Prochlorococcus marinus CUG1417: one gene and its partner. The protein of the gene in region 2 interacts with the protein of the main gene of each other region in a pairwise test. Links are inferred from orthologs where the notes say so. Each region holds a gene or a part of one and is shown on either strand. Other genes may lie near its edges. The genes, in order: cysK and cysE.

What was found.
Region 1: the proteins of cysE (region 2) and cysK interact in binary tests that used the Escherichia coli proteins (3 or more experiments, as listed by UniProt). The link is inferred for Prochlorococcus marinus CUG1417 from one-to-one orthologs.

Annotation. Positions count from the first base shown.
Region 1 is NZ_JAAORN010000001.1:387,361-401,371, forward strand. Bases 1-2,958 are described here. They hold cysK (cysteine synthase A), read right to left. Parts: upstream 1,994-2,958; coding sequence 1,007-1,993; downstream 1-1,006. Other genes in these bases: queA (tRNA preQ1(34) S-adenosylmethionine ribosyltransferase-isomerase QueA), read left to right, coding at 1-1,004; HA140_RS02195 (PLP-dependent transferase), read right to left, coding at 2,078-2,958. In the rest of the region: more of HA140_RS02195, read right to left, coding at 2,959-3,547; HA140_RS02200 (trans-sulfuration enzyme family protein), read right to left, coding at 3,551-4,714; rpsD (30S ribosomal protein S4), read right to left, coding at 4,791-5,399; membrane protein insertion efficiency factor YidD, read left to right, coding at 5,495-5,731; HA140_RS02215 (glutaredoxin family protein), read left to right, coding at 5,736-6,038; HA140_RS02220 (UDP-N-acetylmuramoyl-L-alanyl-D-glutamate--2,6-diaminopimelate ligase), read left to right, coding at 6,046-7,581; HA140_RS02225 (SDR family NAD(P)-dependent oxidoreductase), read left to right, coding at 7,663-8,367; HA140_RS02230 (aminotransferase class V-fold PLP-dependent enzyme), read right to left, coding at 8,396-9,571; HA140_RS02235 (methyltransferase domain-containing protein), read right to left, coding at 9,608-10,402; HA140_RS02240 (DUF4278 domain-containing protein), read right to left, coding at 10,480-10,653; HA140_RS02245 (hypothetical protein), read left to right, coding at 10,907-11,164; HA140_RS02250 (NifU family protein), read right to left, coding at 11,186-11,431; HA140_RS02255 (malate:quinone oxidoreductase), read left to right, coding at 11,502-12,998; lepA (translation elongation factor 4), read left to right, coding at 13,054-14,011.
Region 2 is NZ_JAAORN010000002.1:518,399-524,293, forward strand. What follows is about bases 38-2,812. They hold cysE (serine O-acetyltransferase), read left to right. Parts: upstream 38-945; coding sequence 946-1,680; downstream 1,681-2,812. Other genes in these bases: HA140_RS08950 (GntR family transcriptional regulator), read left to right, coding at 38-939; secA (preprotein translocase subunit SecA), read right to left, coding at 1,689-2,812. In the rest of the region: more of HA140_RS08950, read left to right, coding at 1-37; more of secA, read right to left, coding at 2,813-4,520; HA140_RS08965 (GNAT family N-acetyltransferase), read left to right, coding at 4,695-5,150; HA140_RS08970 (nuclear transport factor 2 family protein), read right to left, coding at 5,178-5,609; ribH (6,7-dimethyl-8-ribityllumazine synthase), read right to left, coding at 5,788-5,895.

The DNA of each region.
Region 1 (14,011 bases), on a different replicon or contig from region 2:
TAGTTAGAAATAGTGTTTTAGAAGAAGACTGCTTAACTAATAAATTTACCAAGAATCTTTTAGATGAATTTAGAGAAGGGGATCTTGTAGTTGTAAATAATACTAAAGTTATGAAAGCTAGGTTAAAGGTTGAATTAGAAAATAAGACATTAGTCGAATTATTAGTTTTGGAGAGATCCCATGAATGTGTATGGTTATGTTTGGCAAAACCAGCGAAAAAGTTAAAAATAAATAGAAAATTAAAATTAAAATCTCCTTTAGCACAAGATATTTATTTGATTGTTGATGGAGTTGATGAAGAAACTGGAGGGAGATTTATTAAATTTCCGGAAAATATAACTTGTCTCAATTCAATGAATGAACTTCTTGATAAATACGGGGAAATCCCTCTCCCTCCTTATATAAAAAATTCCGAAGAAGAATCTTTTCATGAGAAAAGTTATCAAACTGAGTATGCAACTAATCCGGGGGCAGTTGCTGCACCAACAGCTGGTCTACACTTAAGCAAAAGTCTTATTTCCAATTTAAAAAAAAAAGGAGTAATAATCTTACCGATAACTTTGCACGTGGGTTATGGAACATTCAAACCAATTGATCAAGAAGATTTAAGTAACTTAAAACTTCATAAAGAATGGGTAAGTGTTAACAAGGAAGTAGTGGAGGAAATAAAAAGAATAAAGAAAACAGATAGAAAAATAATTGCTATTGGTACAACAAGCGTAAGAGCTCTTGAAAGTTGTTATTCTCATGAAATTAATGACTATATTCCCATAGCGAAGTATGTGGATTTAGTAATTAAGCCAGGTTATAAATTTAAGGTAGTTGATGGATTATTAACTAATTTTCATCTTCCTAAAAGTTCATTATTACTTTTAGTAAGTGCGATGATTGGTAGAGCAAGATTATTAGATTTGTATAAGAAAGCAATAAAAGAAAAATTTAGATTTTTCTCTTATGGCGATGCGATGTATATTTCACCAGATTCATTACTGGAGAAAAAATAGATTTAGGCTTTGACTGGTTCTTGAATGATTCCGCTTGGAACTTCAGTAAACATAATTGATGATAAATATCTCTCTGCTAAATCAGGTAGAACAACTACAATAGTTTTTCCCGCATATTCATCTTGTTCAGCTAATCTAACAGCCGCAGCAGCAGCAGCTCCACAAGATATTCCGACTAATAGACCTTCTTCTTTTGCTAATCTAAGAGCCATCTCGATTGACTCGTCATTTGTCACCTGTTCAACCTTATCAACAATTGATAAGTCAAGGTTCTTAGGAATAAATCCTGCTCCAATTCCTTGAATTTTATGTGGTCCAGATTTAACCTCTTCCCCATTCATTGTCTGTGTAATAACAGGACTATGTGATGGTTCTACAGCTACAGAAGTAATATTTTTGCCCTTTTCTTGCTTAATGTATCTTGAAACTCCTGTAATTGTGCCGCCAGTTCCAACTCCTGCGACTAAGACATCAATTTCACCATCGCAATCATCCCAGATTTCTGGTCCAGTAGTTTTGAAATGAATTTCAGGGTTTGCTGGATTATCAAATTGACCTGGCATGAAATATTGAGAAGGATTACTTTCTGCAATTTCTTTAGCCTTAGCTATTGCTCCAGGCATACCTTTAGATGCTTCTGTTAAAACAATTTCAGCACCCAACACTGCCATAACCCTTCTTCTTTCAATTGACATGGATTCTGGCATTGTAAGGATGAGTTTATAACCTCTTGCTGAAGCAGTAAAAGCTAGAGCAATTCCTGTATTTCCAGAAGTTGGCTCAACAATAGTTTTGTCTTTTGTAAGCTTCCCACTTTTCTCTGCATCCCAGATCATGTTGGCGCCAATCCTGCATTTGACACTGTAAGCAGGGTTTCTACCTTCAATTTTTGCAAGTACTGTAGCTTTCGCGTTTTTAGTAACTGATTTTAATTTTACTAATGGAGTGTTTCCAATAGCAAAACTATTGTCCTCATAAATTTTTGCCATTTATATATTGAGAAAATATATATTAATACTAACTATTATTCAGAAAAAGAGTATATAAGTTTCTATACGGTAAATACTAGGAATTTAGAAATTATTTAGCGCCTCAGAAAAGCTTTTCCATAATTGATCTTGGTCTTCTAATCCAACTGATACTCTAATAAGGTGCGAGGGTATACCAAAACTTTCAGCCCAATCCAACTCGTTATAATGAGCAAGTAAAACATAAGGACAAACTAGAGTAAATTTTGTACCTAAACTAGGCCCTTTAGATACTTTTAGAGAATCATAAAAATTCTTAGCTTTGTTTAATCCTCCTTTTAATTCGAATGATAATAAGCAGCCGTATCCTCCATCAGAAGTTAGTAAAGAATTGAAATTTGGACAATTTTCAGGATGGAAAATATTTTTAATCTCGCTATGGGTCTCTAATCTTTTTTTTAATTCTAAACATGCTTTATTTTGTTCAAAAACTCTTTGATTTACATCTCTACTAACTTTCTCTAGATAAACTGTATCTCCATCGGAAAGTGTTGGAAGATTAATCTCGTTTATTGCATTTCTAAATTGATCAATCCATTTGCTTTTTGGATTTAGTATTAATGATCCGGCAAGAATATCACCACTACCTGAAAAAATTTTTGTAAGTGAAGTAAAAACTATATCTGCATGTTCTAGGGAATTTATATTTAAATTGGAACCAATTGTATCGTCAACAATTAAGGGAATATTTAACTTTTTTGCTATTTTTGAAATTTTTTTAATGTTTACACATTTGAGCATTGGATTACTAGGTAGTTCAATGATTAATGCTGATGGATTTATGCTTTTAATTTCAAATTCAATATCCTCGCAATTTTCTTCTGTAATTAACTTGGCTCCATGAAAAATATTCATTGGTAATTTAAGTACATCTACATATGGAAAACCAACTTGGAGTGTTGCTTTAGCTGGAAATAATTTATATATGATTTCTAATGATGTATGCAATGCAGACATTCCAGATGAAGTTAAGTGAATATCATTAGGATTAATTTTTGTAGATTTAGAAATTCTATTTTTTATTCTTTGAGAACATTCATTTACGTAAGATTTTGGAGGGCAATCTTCAAGACCTAGTTCTATAGCAGCAGCCCTTGAAGATATTCCAAGACCAGTATGTTGCCAAAAAGATTTCGCATAAATACTTCCTTCTTTTTCAGTTATTAAGAAAGCTAAATTATCTCTTTTTTCTATAAATGACAATTGTTCAGAAGTATTTCTATCAATGTATTTTTTTGCTTTAAAAGCTATGCTTTCATTCGGATATGGCCAGATACTTTTATTGTTATAGTAATTTTCCTTTTTTACTTTTTCACATAATCTTTTCACTATGGGATTTAGCCCGAATCTTGGGTAAATGGACCTCAATAAATTCATGCATTCTTGATTTTTTTCCTCGTAATTTATTACATCATTCCAAGTAGGTAATGCTACAGAAACAGCATGAATACTATCAGGAATAGAATATCCCAACTCTAAATTTTTCCATATAGGTTTTTTAAGTAAATCTCTCAATTTTCAGAATTTATTTAAAGCAAATAATATGTCTGAGATTAAATCGTTTGTTTCTTCACATCCAATCGATAATCTGACAAGAGCATCATCTATCCCTAAAAGATTTTTTGTTTCATCATCAACAGAAGCATGAGTCATTGTTGCGGGGTGACAAATTAAACTTTCAACTCCTCCAAGGCTTTCTGCTAGCGAGAAATATTTGAGAGATTTGCAAAATTTAAAAGTATCCTCTTTATTTAAATTTAATTTTATGGTAATCATCGAACCTCCAGCACTCATTTGCGATTTTGCTAAATTAAATTGCGGATGTTTTTGATTAAAAGGATAAATTACTTTACTAATTATTTTATGATTGTCTAATTTTTCAGAAATTAATTTTGCACTTTGCGTTTGTTGTTCGATTCTTAAAGGAAGAGTTTTTACTCCTCTCGTAATGAGCCAACTATCAAAAGGAGATGGTTGAAGCCCTAGAGCTTTTTGAGAGAAAAGCAACTTACTATTCCATACCTCATTATTTGTCAGTACTGCTCCACCAAGTGCATCACTATGTCCATTAATGAATTTTGTTGTGCTTACTAGTGATAGTGTTGCGCCAAGGTCCAATGGTTTTTGAATAAGTGCTGTTGAAAAGGTATTGTCCACTACTACTGGGATTTGTAGTTTATTTGCTTCATCACAAATTGCCTGAATATCAAGTACTTTCAAAAGTGGATTAGTTGGACTTTCTAGCCATATCAAGGTTGGCTCGAAGTATGAAATCTTTTTGATATTATTTTCGTTTGTAAAATCTGTGTATAAAACTTCTAGCCCAAATTTCTTGAAAACTTTTTCGAACATCCTCACTGTACAACCATAGAGATTTGACTCACAGAGTATCTTGTCACCTGATTTTAGTGTTGATGAAATTGCAGTTACCGCGCTAATTCCAGATCCAAAAACTGTACAGTATTTAGAATCTTCTATTGATTTAAGGACGCTTTCTAGAATTCTAAAGTTTGGATTGCCTGATCTGGTGTAGTCGAAATTATCTTTATTTCCATGTTTGAAAGTAGATGTAGAAAAAATAGGAGGCATAACGCATCCGGTTTTTTCTGCAAATGTTTCCCCATGGTGAATAGATAAGGTCTTAAAACCTGGTTTTTTTATATTATTTTCTTCATTTCCCATTATTTTTAAAAATAAGAATTAAATTAAATCTCTCATTTTTTTAATGAGAGATTTAATAATCCAAAGAAAAGTAGTATTAAACTTTTCTTGAATAATATTCAACAACTAGTAGTTCGTTTATTTCAAGAGCTACCCACTCTCTATCGCATTTCCCATTTATTTTCCCCGTTAATTTAGGTTTGTCTAAATCAAGATGAGGTGGGACATTTGCTAAACCAGGGAATTCTATATTACCTTCTACAAGTTTTTTGCTTGCTTTGTTTTCTTTGATTCCGATTACATCGCCTGATTTGCATTGATAACCAGCAATATCAAGAACCTTTCCATTAACGGTTACATGGCCATGATTTACTAATTGTCTTGAGCCTGGAATGGTACCTCCAAAACCTAATCTAAAACAAACATTATCAAGTCTGTTTTCTAAAAGTCTTAGTAGGTTAGTTCCTGTAGATCCTTCTTGAGCTCTAGCTTTTTTTACATAACGAACTAGTTGTTTCTCAGAAACTCCATAATTAAACCTAAGTTTCTGCTTTTCCTCTAGACGAATTGCATATTCTGATCGCTTGCGACGGGCTTGGCCGTGCTGACCTGGAGGATTAGACTTCTTTGAAGCTTTCCTAGTGAGACCTGGTAGTTCTCCCAAGCGACGCGTAACCCTTAATCTGGGGCCGCGGTATCTTGACATAATTTTAAATTAAATAGAAATTTGCAATAAATTGGATAATTGATTAAATTCAATTAAACTAATTACTACTGGAAATATCATTTTACATCATTAAAGTGTTCAAAACTATTAATAAATCAATCACTTCTATACTTCTTTTTATGATTTCGTTCTATCAAAAGTGGTTTTCTCCTTTTTTTGGACCAAGATGTAGATTTATTCCAAGCTGCAGTTCTTATGGATATGAGGCAATTACTAGACATGGTCCTTGGAAGGGAGGGTGGTTAACTTTAAGAAGATTAAGCAGATGTCATCCTTTAACTCCCTGTGGATGTGACCCTGTACCTGACTAAATGAATGAAAATATTTATTTTTGTTAGGCAGGGATGTTGCCTTTGTGATTCATTAAAAAATAAACTGGCAAAAATAAATCTTAATGAGTTATTCCCTAATCTAGAGGAGCTTAAAGAAATTGATATTGATAGGGTCGATTTATATAAAGATAAATATAAAAAATATGATTATGAAGTACCTGTTATTGCTGTTGAAGGAATTAGGTCCGAGGAGATTATAGAATTGCCTCGCATTTCTCCAAGATTAAAAGATGATCAGTTAACAAATTGGTTTCAAAAAAATATTAGTAACATTCTGGAGAAATAATTTTTATATGAGATCTATAAAATTACATAAACTTTTAGATTTGGTAGGAATTATTCCTTCATTAGATTTAATCGATCATGAAATTAATAATATTTCTTTTAACTCTAAAGAAGTACAAAAAGGAACTTTATTTTTAGGTATGCCTGGTTTAAAAGTGGATGGAGGAAAATATTGTATTGAGGCAATTGAAAATGGCGCAGAGGCTGCCATTGTTGGGTCTGCCGCAAAAGAGAAAATTGGATCTATTGATCCAGAAAGGATTTTGGTTATAGAAGATAATTTAGATTATATTTTTGGTCAAATAGTCGCTGAGTTTTGGAATAGGCCTTCAAGAAAACTTAAACTTATTGGTGTTACGGGTACAAATGGAAAAACAACAATTACTTTTTTATTGGAATATCTTTTAAAAAAATTAGGGAAAAAGACTGCATTATTTGGGACCTTGCTCAATAGATGGCCTGGATTTTCAGAAGTGGCTCTTCATACAACTGATTTCGCCGATAAACTCCAAAAGAAATTGAATGCTGCTGTTGAGGCAGAATCTGAATTCGCGATATTAGAGGTAAGTTCTCATTCTATTGCTCAAAACAGGATATCAGGATGCGAATTTGAGGCGGCTATTTTTACTAATTTAACTCAAGATCATCTTGATTATCACTCAGATATGGAATCATATTTTCAAACAAAAAGAAAATTATTTTTCCCGCCTTACTTAAAAGAAAAAGATGGAATTTGTGTATTAAATAATGATGACCATTGGATATCTAAATTACCATCTGATCTTAAAAAAAGATCTTCATTAGTCTCTACAAAAATTACTGAAAGTGAACTTGAAAATGATGATTTTTTTTTCGTAACAGATAAAAAATTTACTGAAAGTGGTTCCACCTGTATTTTTCATACACCTAGGGAAAAAATTAAACTTTTTGTTCCACTTGTTGGTGAATTTAATTTAATGAATGCGATTCAAGCAATAACAATTTTGTATAAACTTAATTTTTCTTTAAAAGATCTATCAAAGTTAATAAAATCTTTTCCTGGTGCACCTGGGAGAATGGAGAAAATAAAAATTGATAATGATGTCCTTTTAAGATCACTTCCAACAGTAATTGTTGATTATGCCCACACTCCTGATGGATTAAAAAAAGTTTTGGAATCAATTAAAAAACTTTGTGAAGGAAAACTCATAACTGTTTTTGGCTGTGGCGGAGATCGAGACCGTAGTAAAAGGCCTTTAATGGGATCAATAGCTGAAGAGTTATCTGATCAACTTTTTATAACTTCAGACAATCCAAGATCAGAAGAACCCCAAAAGATAGTAAATGATATTTTGATGGGTATAAAAAAAAGAGAAAAAATAATAATTGAGATTGATAGATTTAAAGCAATATATGAATCTATTAAATTTGCCAATAAAGAAGATATTGTTTTAATTGCTGGAAAAGGACATGAGGACTACCAAATTCTCGATGAAAAAGTTATTAATTTTGATGATAGAAAAATAGCTTATAAATTATTAAAAGAAAAAAATAAATCTCAATAAAATTTCCTAATCAAATAATAAAGATCTTTACGCAAATCATAAGAAAAGTTTTTTAGAATCAATGTAGTTATTTTTAATAAAATGAAAGGCTTAGCCTTAGTTGTAGGAGCAGGTGGAATTGGAACACAACTAGCTAAAGATTTGAATGAAAGTGAAAAAGATTTAGATGTTGTTTTGTGTGGGAGAAAAAGTGAATTTAATCCTTTTTGGGAATTAGATATAGAGGATTATCAATCCCTTTTGCAGTTGAAAAATAAAATATCAAATCATCCTTCAAAATTAAGGCTAGTTGTTAATGCTACAGGAAGACTTCATGGTGATTCTCTTCAACCAGAAAAAAGATTACAACATCTTGATAAAAAAAATATGATGGAAAGTTTTTCAATAAATGCCTTTTCTCCTATTTTATTGGCTAAAGCGATTGAAGAATTTATACCAAAAGATTTTAATTTTAATTTTGCAAGTATAAGTGCAAGAGTGGGCAGCATTGGAGATAATCAAACTGGAGGTTGGTATTCATATAGAGCTGCTAAATCTGCGCAAAATCAGTTTTTTAAATCTTTAAGTATTGAATGGGCTAGACGTTTCCCAAAGGCTACTATCACATTGCTTCATCCAGGGACAGTAGATACTGATTTATCTAGACCTTTTCATAAATTTGTTCCAGAACATAAATTATTTAGTAAAGAAAAATCCTCCCAATTTTTGATCAATATTATTAAAAATCAATCACCAGAATCTACAGGAAAATTTATTGCATGGGACAACTCGGAGATACCTTGGTAAACGAAATTTTTTTTATATCAATAGATCTTTAATTCAATATTTTTTTTATTTCTCTAGCAAGTAAATCAATCTCAGCTTCTGTAGTCATTTGATGTACGCATGCTCTAAACCATTTTGGGTCTTCTAAAACTCTAATCCAAATTTTCTTTTCTCCAAGTTTCTTTACAAATTTATCCTTATCTTTAATATTTTCGATATTAAAACTAACAATCCCATTTAAATAATTTTTTTCTAAAACTAATTCAACTCCCTTTGATTGATTTAATTCATCCCAAAGTTTTCTACTTAATTTTTTGATATTTTTGTTTTTTTCTTTTTCATGGCAGTCTTTATCCAAAAGATCTAAAGAATTCCGGAGCCCAGCAAGTAAAGGAATGCAAGAGGTAGCTATTTCAAATTTCCTTGCATCATCATGAAAAAGATTATCTGAAGGCTCATAAATACCTTGTTCTTTTTTTAATGATTTCCAACCAATTATTGTTGGATCTGTTTCATGAATAAATCTATCTGAGACATAAATGGCTCCAAGTCCTTCTGGTCCACATGCCCATTTATGAGAAGTTATTGAATATAAATCAGAATAAAAAACTTCTTTTTCAATATTTATGTGCCCAAAGGTTTGAGCACCATCAACAAGTAAATAAGAATCTTCTCGATTATTTTTTAATTCGATAGAAATTTGTTTTAAAGGAATTTTATATCCAAAGTTCCATAAGATATGAGAAATAATTAGGATCTTAGTCTTACTATTTAGATTTTTCAAAATCTCTAAAATTATATTTTCGTCGTTTAGATTTTTAATTTTTTGGATTGGCAGAATTTTGAATATTAATTTATTTCTTCTGCAAAATTCTCGACTTGCAGCCACTACTCCAGGATGTTCACAGTCACTTATTAACAATTCTTCTCCCTCTTCTACTTTTATTCCCCAAAAGGGCAAAATCATACCGGAAGAGATATTTTCGGTTAAAGCTACATTCTTTGAATTGACACCTAATTTTTGCGCAATGACTCTTTTTGTGGTCAATATTTCTTTGTAAATAAAAGGCCACATATCATTGGTAAATGGTCCTAAATCTTGGATAATTTCCCAAGTTTTAACTATTGCTTCTAGAGAAGATTTTGGTAATGGCCCTTGACCGCCATAGTTAAAATAATACTTATTTTTTAATGCGGGTATTTGATCTCTTAGATTATTTCTCATGGAAATTTATATTGTATTTTCAACTCTTGAATTTTTTTAAATATTGCCCACTAAAGTTACTGTTCTAAATTCAATATCCTCTATTACTTTCCAAGGTTCAGCGCTCCTTTCTGCAAATTTTAAATTTTTAAATCCTAGTTCTTTAAAATCACTAATAAACTCTGGCTCATACCATGCTCCACTAATACATCCTGTCCATAAATCATGATCATTTTGCAATCTTAAAGGAACTTTTTTGTTAGAGACGATATCGCTAATTGCAATTCTTCCATTATCGTTTAAAACTCTTTTTATGTTATTTAGAAGGTTATTTCTAGATTCTGGACTTACCAAGTTTAAAACGCAATTACTTAAAATAATATCAACTGATTTATCTGCGATTAATGGATTTAAATCTTTATCTAATTCATCAAGTTTTTCAATTGAACCTTCTAGAAATTCTGTATTGTTGAAACCTATATTTTTTGTAACTTCTTTAGATGCTGATCTTGATAAAGAAAGCATGTCAGGATTCTGATCAACTCCAATAACTTTCCCTTCTTCCCCAACAATTTGGGCACAAATGAAAGCATTTTTGCCGCTACCACTTCCAAGATCTAAGACTATATCATTTTTTTGAACATATTTTGTTGGATCACCACACCCATAGTCTCTTTCTATAACCTCTTGAGGAATTGCTTCAAGTAAAACGGGATTAAATCCAACTGGTGTACAAAGACAACTTTCTTTTTCTTGTGCGGCTGAGCCATATCTTTCTTGAATTGCATCTTTATGATCGAATTGATTTGGCGCTTTATTCGACGTGTTTGTATTACAGCAACTTTCAGACATATTTTTTAAAGGACTCTTGATAAATATAGCCAAAAAAAAAGCCCCTGAAAAAGGGGCTTTTAATTTGTTTAATTAAATTATTTAGTGTAATTAACACCTCTGTAATTTAATTCTGCTTTTTCATTACTTGAAGAAGCGTCATCCATTCTGTTGGTGTATACGTTTCTTCTGTAGGTAAGTTCAACAAGTTGCTTTTTAGCAGCTTCTTTATTTTGAACGTAGTTTTTACCTCTGTAAGTTAAAGTAGTCATGTTTCGATGTGACAACACGGCCATCCCCCGTTCCATGGTATGACTCGAACTGCGCCCTCAAATGAGGGTGAACGAAAAGTAGCGAATGCTACAAAATTATTATAGGCGTATTTTTAACTGCATGTCTAGCTTTTACAAATAGAAACGAAGATTTAATGTTTTTTTAATTATTATCTTAGGTAAATTTTTTTATAAATAGTCTCTAAAAAGGTTTATGTTTATATTTGGTTTAATCTTCATGTAACTATTTTTTATGACAGGTTTTTTATATTTCTTGGGAAATACTTTAAGGTGGCCAGTGTTAAAGCCAAAAGAATTTTTTTCACTTCATGCTTATTTTTCAATTATTTATTTGATAACTTTTACTTTGAGTAAATATGATGTAAGCCAATCAAATTTAGTTTTTACTTTAGGAATTCTTGCACCCCTTTTAATCGCTATTGGTCAAGGACTTCCAATTGATTGCCTTGATATGGAATCATCTTTGTTGAAGGAATTAAAAACTAAATAATATATATTTAGTTAAAAATTTTTATAAAACCTGGACAACTTCGCTTATTTCAGGAATCATTTCTTTTAACTTTCTTTCAATACCCATTTTGAGAGTCATAGTGCTACTTGGGCAACTACCACATGCTCCTTGAAGTCTGACTTTGACAATTGGACCATCTATTTCTGCAATCTCTACATTTCCTCCATCAGAAATTAAAAAAGGTCTTAGCTCGTCAAGGACTTTTTCTACATTTTCGTTTGTCAGGGAGAGTGTTTCAGTACTCATAATTTTGGATTAACTTTATAATAAGCCTAGAAAGAAATCTGATTAATTGCAAAAAAGATAATTTTCTGTTGTGACTTCATCTAAAAATCCCACTAATGACAATACATACTTTGATGCAGTCTTAGTAGGAGCAGGGATAATGAGTAGTACTTTAGCCCTCCTAATTTCAGAAGTTTTACCAGATATAAAATTTCTTATTATAGAAAAATTAAATGCTCCAGGAAGTGAAAGTACTGGCGCTTTTAATAATGCAGGTACAGGACATGCGGCTAATTGCGAATTAAACTATACACCTTTAGATGAAAAAGGAAATCTAAAAATAGATAAAGCGCTCTCAATAAATCGTTCTTTTGAAACATCCATGTCTTTATGGGCCTCATTGTATGAAGCAGGGAAAATTGATATTAAGAAGTTTCTAAAATTTATTCCTCATATTAGCTTTGTGTCTGGTGAGGAAAATATTTCTTTTTTAAAAAAAAGATTTCAGAAAATGACCGAAAATCCTGAATTTATCGATATGGAATTTTCTACATCTTTTGATGAAATTTCATCATGGGCTCCTCTAATAACAAAAGATAGAAATCCATCTACTCAAATTGCTGCTACTAGAATAGGTAGAGGAACTGATATTAATTTTGAGGCTCTAACTAAAGAGTATTTGTCATTAGTTTCCTTAAACAAAAATGTTGAAATTAGATACAAAACAGAATTAGTAGATTTAAAAAAAATTGATAAAAAACAATGGGAACTAGAAATCAGTTCTGAAGGTAGAAAAATTTCAATTAGAACTGGCTACGTTTTTCTTGGTGCTGGTGGAAAAACAATTAATTATTTACAAAAATCAAAAATCCCAGAAGCAAAAAGTTATGGTGGATTTCCTGTTAGTGGGAAATGGCTTATTTGCGAGAAAAAAGATTTAACAGAAAAACATAACTCAAAAGTTTATGGTAAAGCTGATATTGGATCGCCACCAATGTCTGTGCCTCATTTAGACACAAGATGGATTGATAATAAAAAACTTCTTTTATATGGACCTTTTGCTGGATTTACAACGAAATTTCTAAAACAAAGTTCATACTTTGACTTATTTAGTTCAATTAAAAAGAATAATATTTTTTCTATGTTAGACGTTGGTTTCAAGAACAATGATTTAATTAATTACTTAATATCACAATCATTAAAGAACCATAACTCAAGAGTTGAAAATTTAAAGAATATGATGCCATCGGCTAATTCGTCTGATTGGTATTTAAAGAATGCTGGTCAAAGAGTCCAAATAATTAAAAAAACTGAAGCTGGTGGTTCTTTGAAATTTGGAACTGAGATTGTGAATTCATCTGATGGTTCATTATCTGCTTTGTTAGGGGCTTCTCCCGGAGCAAGTACTGCGGTCTCAATTATGGTAAAGGTTCTAGAAAAATCTGTCTTATTTTTAAACAACAAGCATAATCTTCAGAAAAAAATAAATGACTTAATCTATCCAGAGCTATCGGACTCTGAAAATAACAGTACCTTCATAAAAGACATCAAAAAAAGAAATAATTCTATTTTTGGTTTCCATCCATAATTCTAATTAGCTAGTATTAACCAAGATGTAATAAGAGGAGAATTTTTCTTTCTATATGACTGATATATCGGTTTCAAAAATTAGAAATTTCTGCATAATCGCTCATATTGACCATGGTAAATCGACCCTTGCAGATAGGTTGCTCCAAGATACTGGTACTGTGCAGCAAAGGGATATGCAAGAACAATTTTTGGACAGTATGGATCTTGAAAGAGAGAGAGGAATTACTATCAAGTTACAAGCCGCTAGGATGAAATATAAAGCTGACGATTCTCAAGAATATGTCTTGAACTTAATAGATACTCCTGGGCATGTTGATTTCTCTTATGAGGTTAGTAGATCTCTTCAGGCTTGTGAAGGCGCTTTACTCGTTGTTGATGCTAGTCAAGGAGTAGAAGCTCAAACCTTAGCTAATGTTTATCTTGCCTTAGAAAATAATCTTGAAATTATTCCTGTTTTAAATAAAGTAGATTTACCAGGTGCTGATGCTGAAAAAATAAAACAAGAAATAGAGGAAATTATTGGACTTGATACATCTAATGCTATAAATTGTTCAGCAAAAACTGGAGTTGGTATTAAAGATATTTTGGAAGCAATCGTAAGAAGAGTACCTCCTCCTCAAGATGAAATTAAACTACCTACAAAAGCACTGATTTTTGATTCTTATTATGATCCTTATAGGGGAGTTATTGTTTATTTCAGGGTGATATCTGGGTCTCTTAATAAGAGAGAAAAAATATTATTAATGGCAAGTAAGAAAAATTATGAACTAGATGAGATAGGAATAATGGCCCCTGATCAGCAGCAAGTTGATGAATTACATGCGGGAGAAGTTGGATATTTAGCTGCTTCTATAAAATCAGTTGCTGATGCGAGAGTGGGAGATACGATTACTCTTTTAAATTCACCTGCCAATGATCCTTTGCCTGGTTATAAGACAGCAAATCCTATGGTTTTTTGTGGCTTATTCCCTACTGATGCTGATCAATTTCCAGATTTAAGAGTATCACTAG
Region 2 (5,895 bases):
CTATATAATCAAATTTGCTTCGCAATAGCAGCAAGACATTATCCACCAGGTCACAGATTGCCAAGCACTAGGCAACTTGCGATGCAGACAGGACTTCATCGGAATACTATTAGCAAAGTTTACAGACAACTTGAAATAGATGGGGTTGTTGAAGCGATCGCTGGGTCAGGTATCTATGTAAGAGATAATCTTAGAAAAAAAGACTTTAAAAATTCAATTTACTCAAAAAACAAAATAAGTAAACCACCAGATCAAGAAGCAAAAAAAGCTATAGATAATTTTATAAATCTTGGCTGCACCTTACAAGAAACAAGAGAAATATTAACTAATGAAATTGACTGGCGTATTAAATGTGGAGCAAGAATTATAGTCAGTACACCTAGAGAGGATGTAGGCGCTTCTATGCTTATAGCAGAGGACTTATCTCCAAAAGTTAATGTACCAGTGGAAGTAGTTCCTATGGAAGAATTAGAAAAAGTTTTGAGTAATTCCAATAATGGAACTATTGTAACAAGTAGATATTTTTTACAACCTTTAGAAAAAATTGCTAAACAATATGGAGTTAGAGCTATTACAGTTGACTTGAGTGACTTTCAAAAGGAATTGAAAATTCTCAAAGAATTAGATGCTGGAAGCTGCGTAGGTATTGTTAGTATAAGCCCTGGTTTATTGAGAGCAGCAGAAGTTATTATTCACAGCATGAGAGGGAGTGACTTAATGCTTATGACTGCAATTTCAGATAATAACAATAGATTACTGTCGCTTTTGAAAGCTTCAAACCATATAGTTTGTGATGGACCTAGCTTATCAGTTGTAGAAAACACTTTATTAAAAAATCGGTCTCAGCTTATGAGATTACCTCAAATAATATGTGCAAAAAATTATTTGAGTATAGAGACAATAAATCAATTAAAAAAAGAGATTGGAGTTGTTAATTAGACCATGATACTAAGAACTTTCAAATCAGATATTGACATAATCAAAGAAAGAGACCCTGCTGCTAGAGGGATATTAGAAATTTTTCTCTGCTACCCAGGCTTTCAATCAATAGTTATTCATAGGTTTACTCATAAATTATGGCAATTAAAAATTCCATTAATTCCTCGCTTTTTCAGTCATCTCAATAGATTAATCACAGGCATTGAAATCCATCCTGGGGCCAAAATTGGTAAACGGGTTTTCATTGATCATGGCATGGGTGTTGTAATTGGAGAGACAGCTGAGATAGGAAATAATTGCCTGCTTTATCAAGGAGTAACATTAGGAGGTACTGGAAAAAGTCATGGGAAAAGACACCCAACTTTAATGGAAAATGTTGTAGTGGGAGCAGGTGCAAAAGTTCTTGGATCTATTACTGTAGGATCTAATACACGTATTGGTGCAGGTTCAGTAGTTGTTCGTAACGTGGAAGGGAACAGCACAGTAGTTGGGGTTCCTGGCAGAGTAGTACATCAAAGTGGGGTTAAAATTAATCCATTAGCTCACTCTGCGCTACCAGATGCAGAAGCGAATGTGATAAAAAATCTAATGGATAGAATAGACTCCCTCGAAAATGAAATTCTTAAGTTACAAAAAACTCTAAAATGTTTAGCAAATTCAGAATCTATTGATATTTCAAAACTAGGTGATGCTCAAAATCTTAAAGACAAAGAAATTATAGAATTTCTTGGAGATGATTAACTCTAGATTTAATTTTTATTTTCTGTGTCAGTTTTAGGCTGAAACATAAACATTGAATAAATAACATTTCGTCTCATATTTGTCATCATTTCCAGAAACATATCATACCCTTCATTTTTATATTCAATTAGAGGATCTTTTTGCCCATAACCTCTCAATCCAACTGATTCCCTCAAGGAATCCATGGATTGAAGATGTTCACGCCATAAATTATCAATTTGCTGCAAAATAAAAAATCTTTCAGCTTCTCTCATTAATCCTGGACGAATATTTTCTATTTGTTTTTCTTTTAAATCATAAGCTATTCGCAACCGCTCTTGAAGGTAGTTTTTTAACTCCTCTATTGACAGTAAATTAATATGATCAGCTTTAAGGTCATCTAATAAATATATAAATTCTTTGACTTTGGATATTAATTGGTCAATATTCCATTCTTCTGGAGGAAGATCAGGATTAATATAAGCCTCTACAATTTCACTCATTGTTCTTTCTCCATATCCTATTACTTGCTTCTTTAAATCAATTCCTCGTAAAACTCTTAGTCTTTCGTTATAAACTGCTTTTCTTTGATTATTCATTACTTCGTCATATTCAAAAACTTGTTTTCTTATGTCGTAATAATATGTTTCAACTTTTTTTTGAGCACCTTCTAGAGATCTAGTAAGCATTCCTGATTCTATAGGCAAATCTTCATCAACCCTAAATGCGTTCATAAGATTTGCTACTCTATCACCTCCAAAAATCCTTAATAAATTATCTTCTAATGATAAAAAGAATCTTGTACTTCCAAGATCTCCCTGTCTCCCTGCTCTACCCCTAAGTTGATTATCAACTCTTCTTGATTCATGTCTCTCAGTACCGATGACATGTAAACCTCCAGCTTCTCTAACTTTTTGTTCTTCATAAATCAAAACATTTTCATATTCTTTTTTTACATCAGACAAAGATTCTCTCAAAAGCTTTATCAAGCTATCATCAGTTGGTGCTTTTTCTGCAGCTGTAGCTATTCTGTCATCAAGCTCCAAGACAGAAAGTTGTCTATCTCCCCAATTTTTAACAAGTTCATCAGATAAAAAAGAGAGTTTCTTTTCAATTGCTTCATCTAGTTTGCAAGGAAAAAGACTTGTTTCCGAATTTGAAATACTCTTTTTCAAATTTTTACCAGCTTTCTTAGAAAAACCTACTTTAGATTTTGAATTTCTTTGTTTAGGTATTGGTGGCTTATGTTCATTATCAGGCCTGACTAACAAAGGAATTAAAATTTCTTTTAATTTAAGCCTTGCCATATAATCACTATTACCACCAAGAATTATATCTGTTCCCCTTCCAGCCATATTAGTCGCAATAGTAACAGCACCTGCCCTTCCCGCCTGAGCAACAATTTCTGCCTCACGTTCAACGTTCTCTGGCTTAGCATTTAACAAATTATGTGGGATTTTTTCAGCAGATAAAAGTGTACTGAGTAATTCACTTTTTTCCACACTTGTTGTACCAACTAAAACAGGTCTACCATCTCTATGAATTTGTGCAGTTTCTTTAGCAACGGCTTTCCATTTACCAATCTCTGTCTTAAATACTTGATCAGGCCAATCTTGTCTCTTTCTTATTTGATTTGTCGGTATAACTGTTGATTCTAATTTATAAGTTTTTTCAAATTCAACCTCCTCTGTTTTTGCAGTTCCCGTCATTCCTGCTAAACCGGGATATAAAAGGAAAAAATTCTGATAAGTTATGGATGCTAATGTTTGAGTCTCAGGCTGAATTTTAAGACCCTCTTTTGCTTCTATTGCCTGATGCTGGCCGTCACTCCAACGCCTTCCAGGCATTACCCTACCAGTAAATTCGTCCACTATTACAGCCTCATCGTTCTTAATAATATAATTTACGTCTTTAATAAATAATTCTTTAGCTTTTAGAGCGTTAGTTACATAATGCGCCCAAGGATCTTTAGGGTTATATAAGTCAGTAACTTTTAAATACTCTTCACATTTTGCAAAACCCTGATCAGTTAATATACAACTTCTCTGTTTTTCATCAACTTCATAATCCCCTTCTGGATCAATACCATCTTTACTTAATTCTTTTGCTTTTACTAATGCCAGAGATAATTCTGCAGCTTTTTGATATTTTTCTTGTGGTCTTTCAACTTGACCAGAAATGATTAAAGGCGTTCTTGCTTCATCAATTAATATTGAATCAACCTCATCAATTACGCAGTAATTAAATTTTCTTTGAACTACCTCACTAATATCGGTAGCCATATTATCTCTTAAATAATCAAATCCCAATTCTGAATTTGTAGCATAAGTTATGTCACAATCATAATTTTTCTTTCTCTCAACTGGATTCATATCTTGCTGAATCAAACCAACGGATAAACCTAAAAAACGATGAACTTGTCCCATCCATTCTGCATCCCTTCTAGCTAAATAATCATTTACAGTAACAACATGAACACCTTTTCCCGTAAGAGCATTTAAATAACAAGGTAATGTCGCGACAAGAGTTTTTCCCTCTCCAGTCTTCATCTCAGCAATTTGACACTCATGTAAAACCATCCCGCCAATTAATTGAACATCAAAATGTCTCATATCAAGAACACGTTTACTTGCTTCTCTTACGATTGCAAAGGCTTTAGGAAGAAATTCTTCTAGGAGTTCTTTTTGTTTTTTAAAATCTAATTCAGCTGAAATATTTGATTTAAGAATCTGCGTTTCTTTTCTAAGCTCATCATCAGTCAATTGAGAAATTTCTTCTTCTAAAAAATTTATCTCTTCCACTATTGGTTGATAGCGCTTTAACTTTCGTGTATTCGGATCTCCCAACAAAAGTTTTAGCATAAGTCAAAGTCCTTAAAAAATTCATCTTATTACAAACATTATAAATTAGTGCGTTACAACAGAATGAAGAAAACTATTATCTCTTTATTTTATAGAAACGATCGATTAAGGTATTTAGATTGAAGTCACAAAAATAACCTAGCTGACATCACCTTTCAAAAATCTCTTTAATAAATGAAAGAAATATCTTTAATCAAACATGCCAAAGGAGCTTTAGGGTTAAGGATTTTTGGATTAGGTCCTAATCTTAAACCAACAAATGGATTAATTAAGCTACAAAAATTGCTAGATACCAATGCTTTCTGGGCAAAGCATAGAACAATCAATGATCTAAAAAAATGTCTTGCTAACAGTGATGTAGTAATAAGTCTTTGGGTTGGTAACGAAATAGTTGGTTTTGGTAGGGCTTTAACCGATGGGATTTACCGCGGAGTGCTTTGGGATATTGTTATAGATCAAAATCACCAAGGCAAAGGTTTTGGCACATTAATTTTAAAAAATCTTTTATCTTCTAAAAAAATTAAAAATACAAAAAAATTATATTTAATGACAACAAATAAAAAATTGTTTTATTCTAAATTTGATTTTAAAGAAGTTTCTTCTCAAAATTTATTGATTCGTGAAATATAAAGCACTCTGTTTCTAAAAAAAACAAAATCAAGATATAAATTTACTATAAAGCCATCTTATGAAAGGTCCTAAAATAGGAACTGGTCCAAAAGTTGGGCCGCAAAAATCAAAGTAATCTCTATGCTCTTTGATTAATCCATTTTCACCAAATAATAAACGAGTAGTTCCAGGATAAATGAATTCTTTACCCATAATTTTTAAACCCATTGTCCATTCAACAAATCCACAATCCCCAGTTATGGAAATTGCATGAGTTTCTAAAAAAACATCATCACATCTTTTAACTAGCTTTTCTTGGGCTTTAACATAAGAATCCAAGCCTTCTGTTTCCTGAGTTGGGTCTGTAAAAATAACATTCTCATTATAAAATTCAGCCCATTTTTGTTTTGTTGGTGCATCTATACCATAAGGTTTAGTAAATAATCCCTTTAAATCTTCAATAGAAATAACTCTAGTCATTACAAAATTTTTGCTAAAAATATTCTAAAAGATACAAACATTAAAAGCGGATGAAGAGATTCGAACTCTCGACATTCTCCTTGGCAAGGAGATGCTCTACCACTGAGCTACATCCGCATAACTTTTTTATTTTATCTCAAAGAAGGGGTCAATGATAAAAATAATTAAATTTTTTCAATTAATTTAAATTTTTAATTAAAGTTCCCATCTCAATTGCTTGTAAAGCATAATTCCAACCAAGATTATTTTTAATCCCTGCTCTTTCTAGAGCTTGCTGCATAGTATC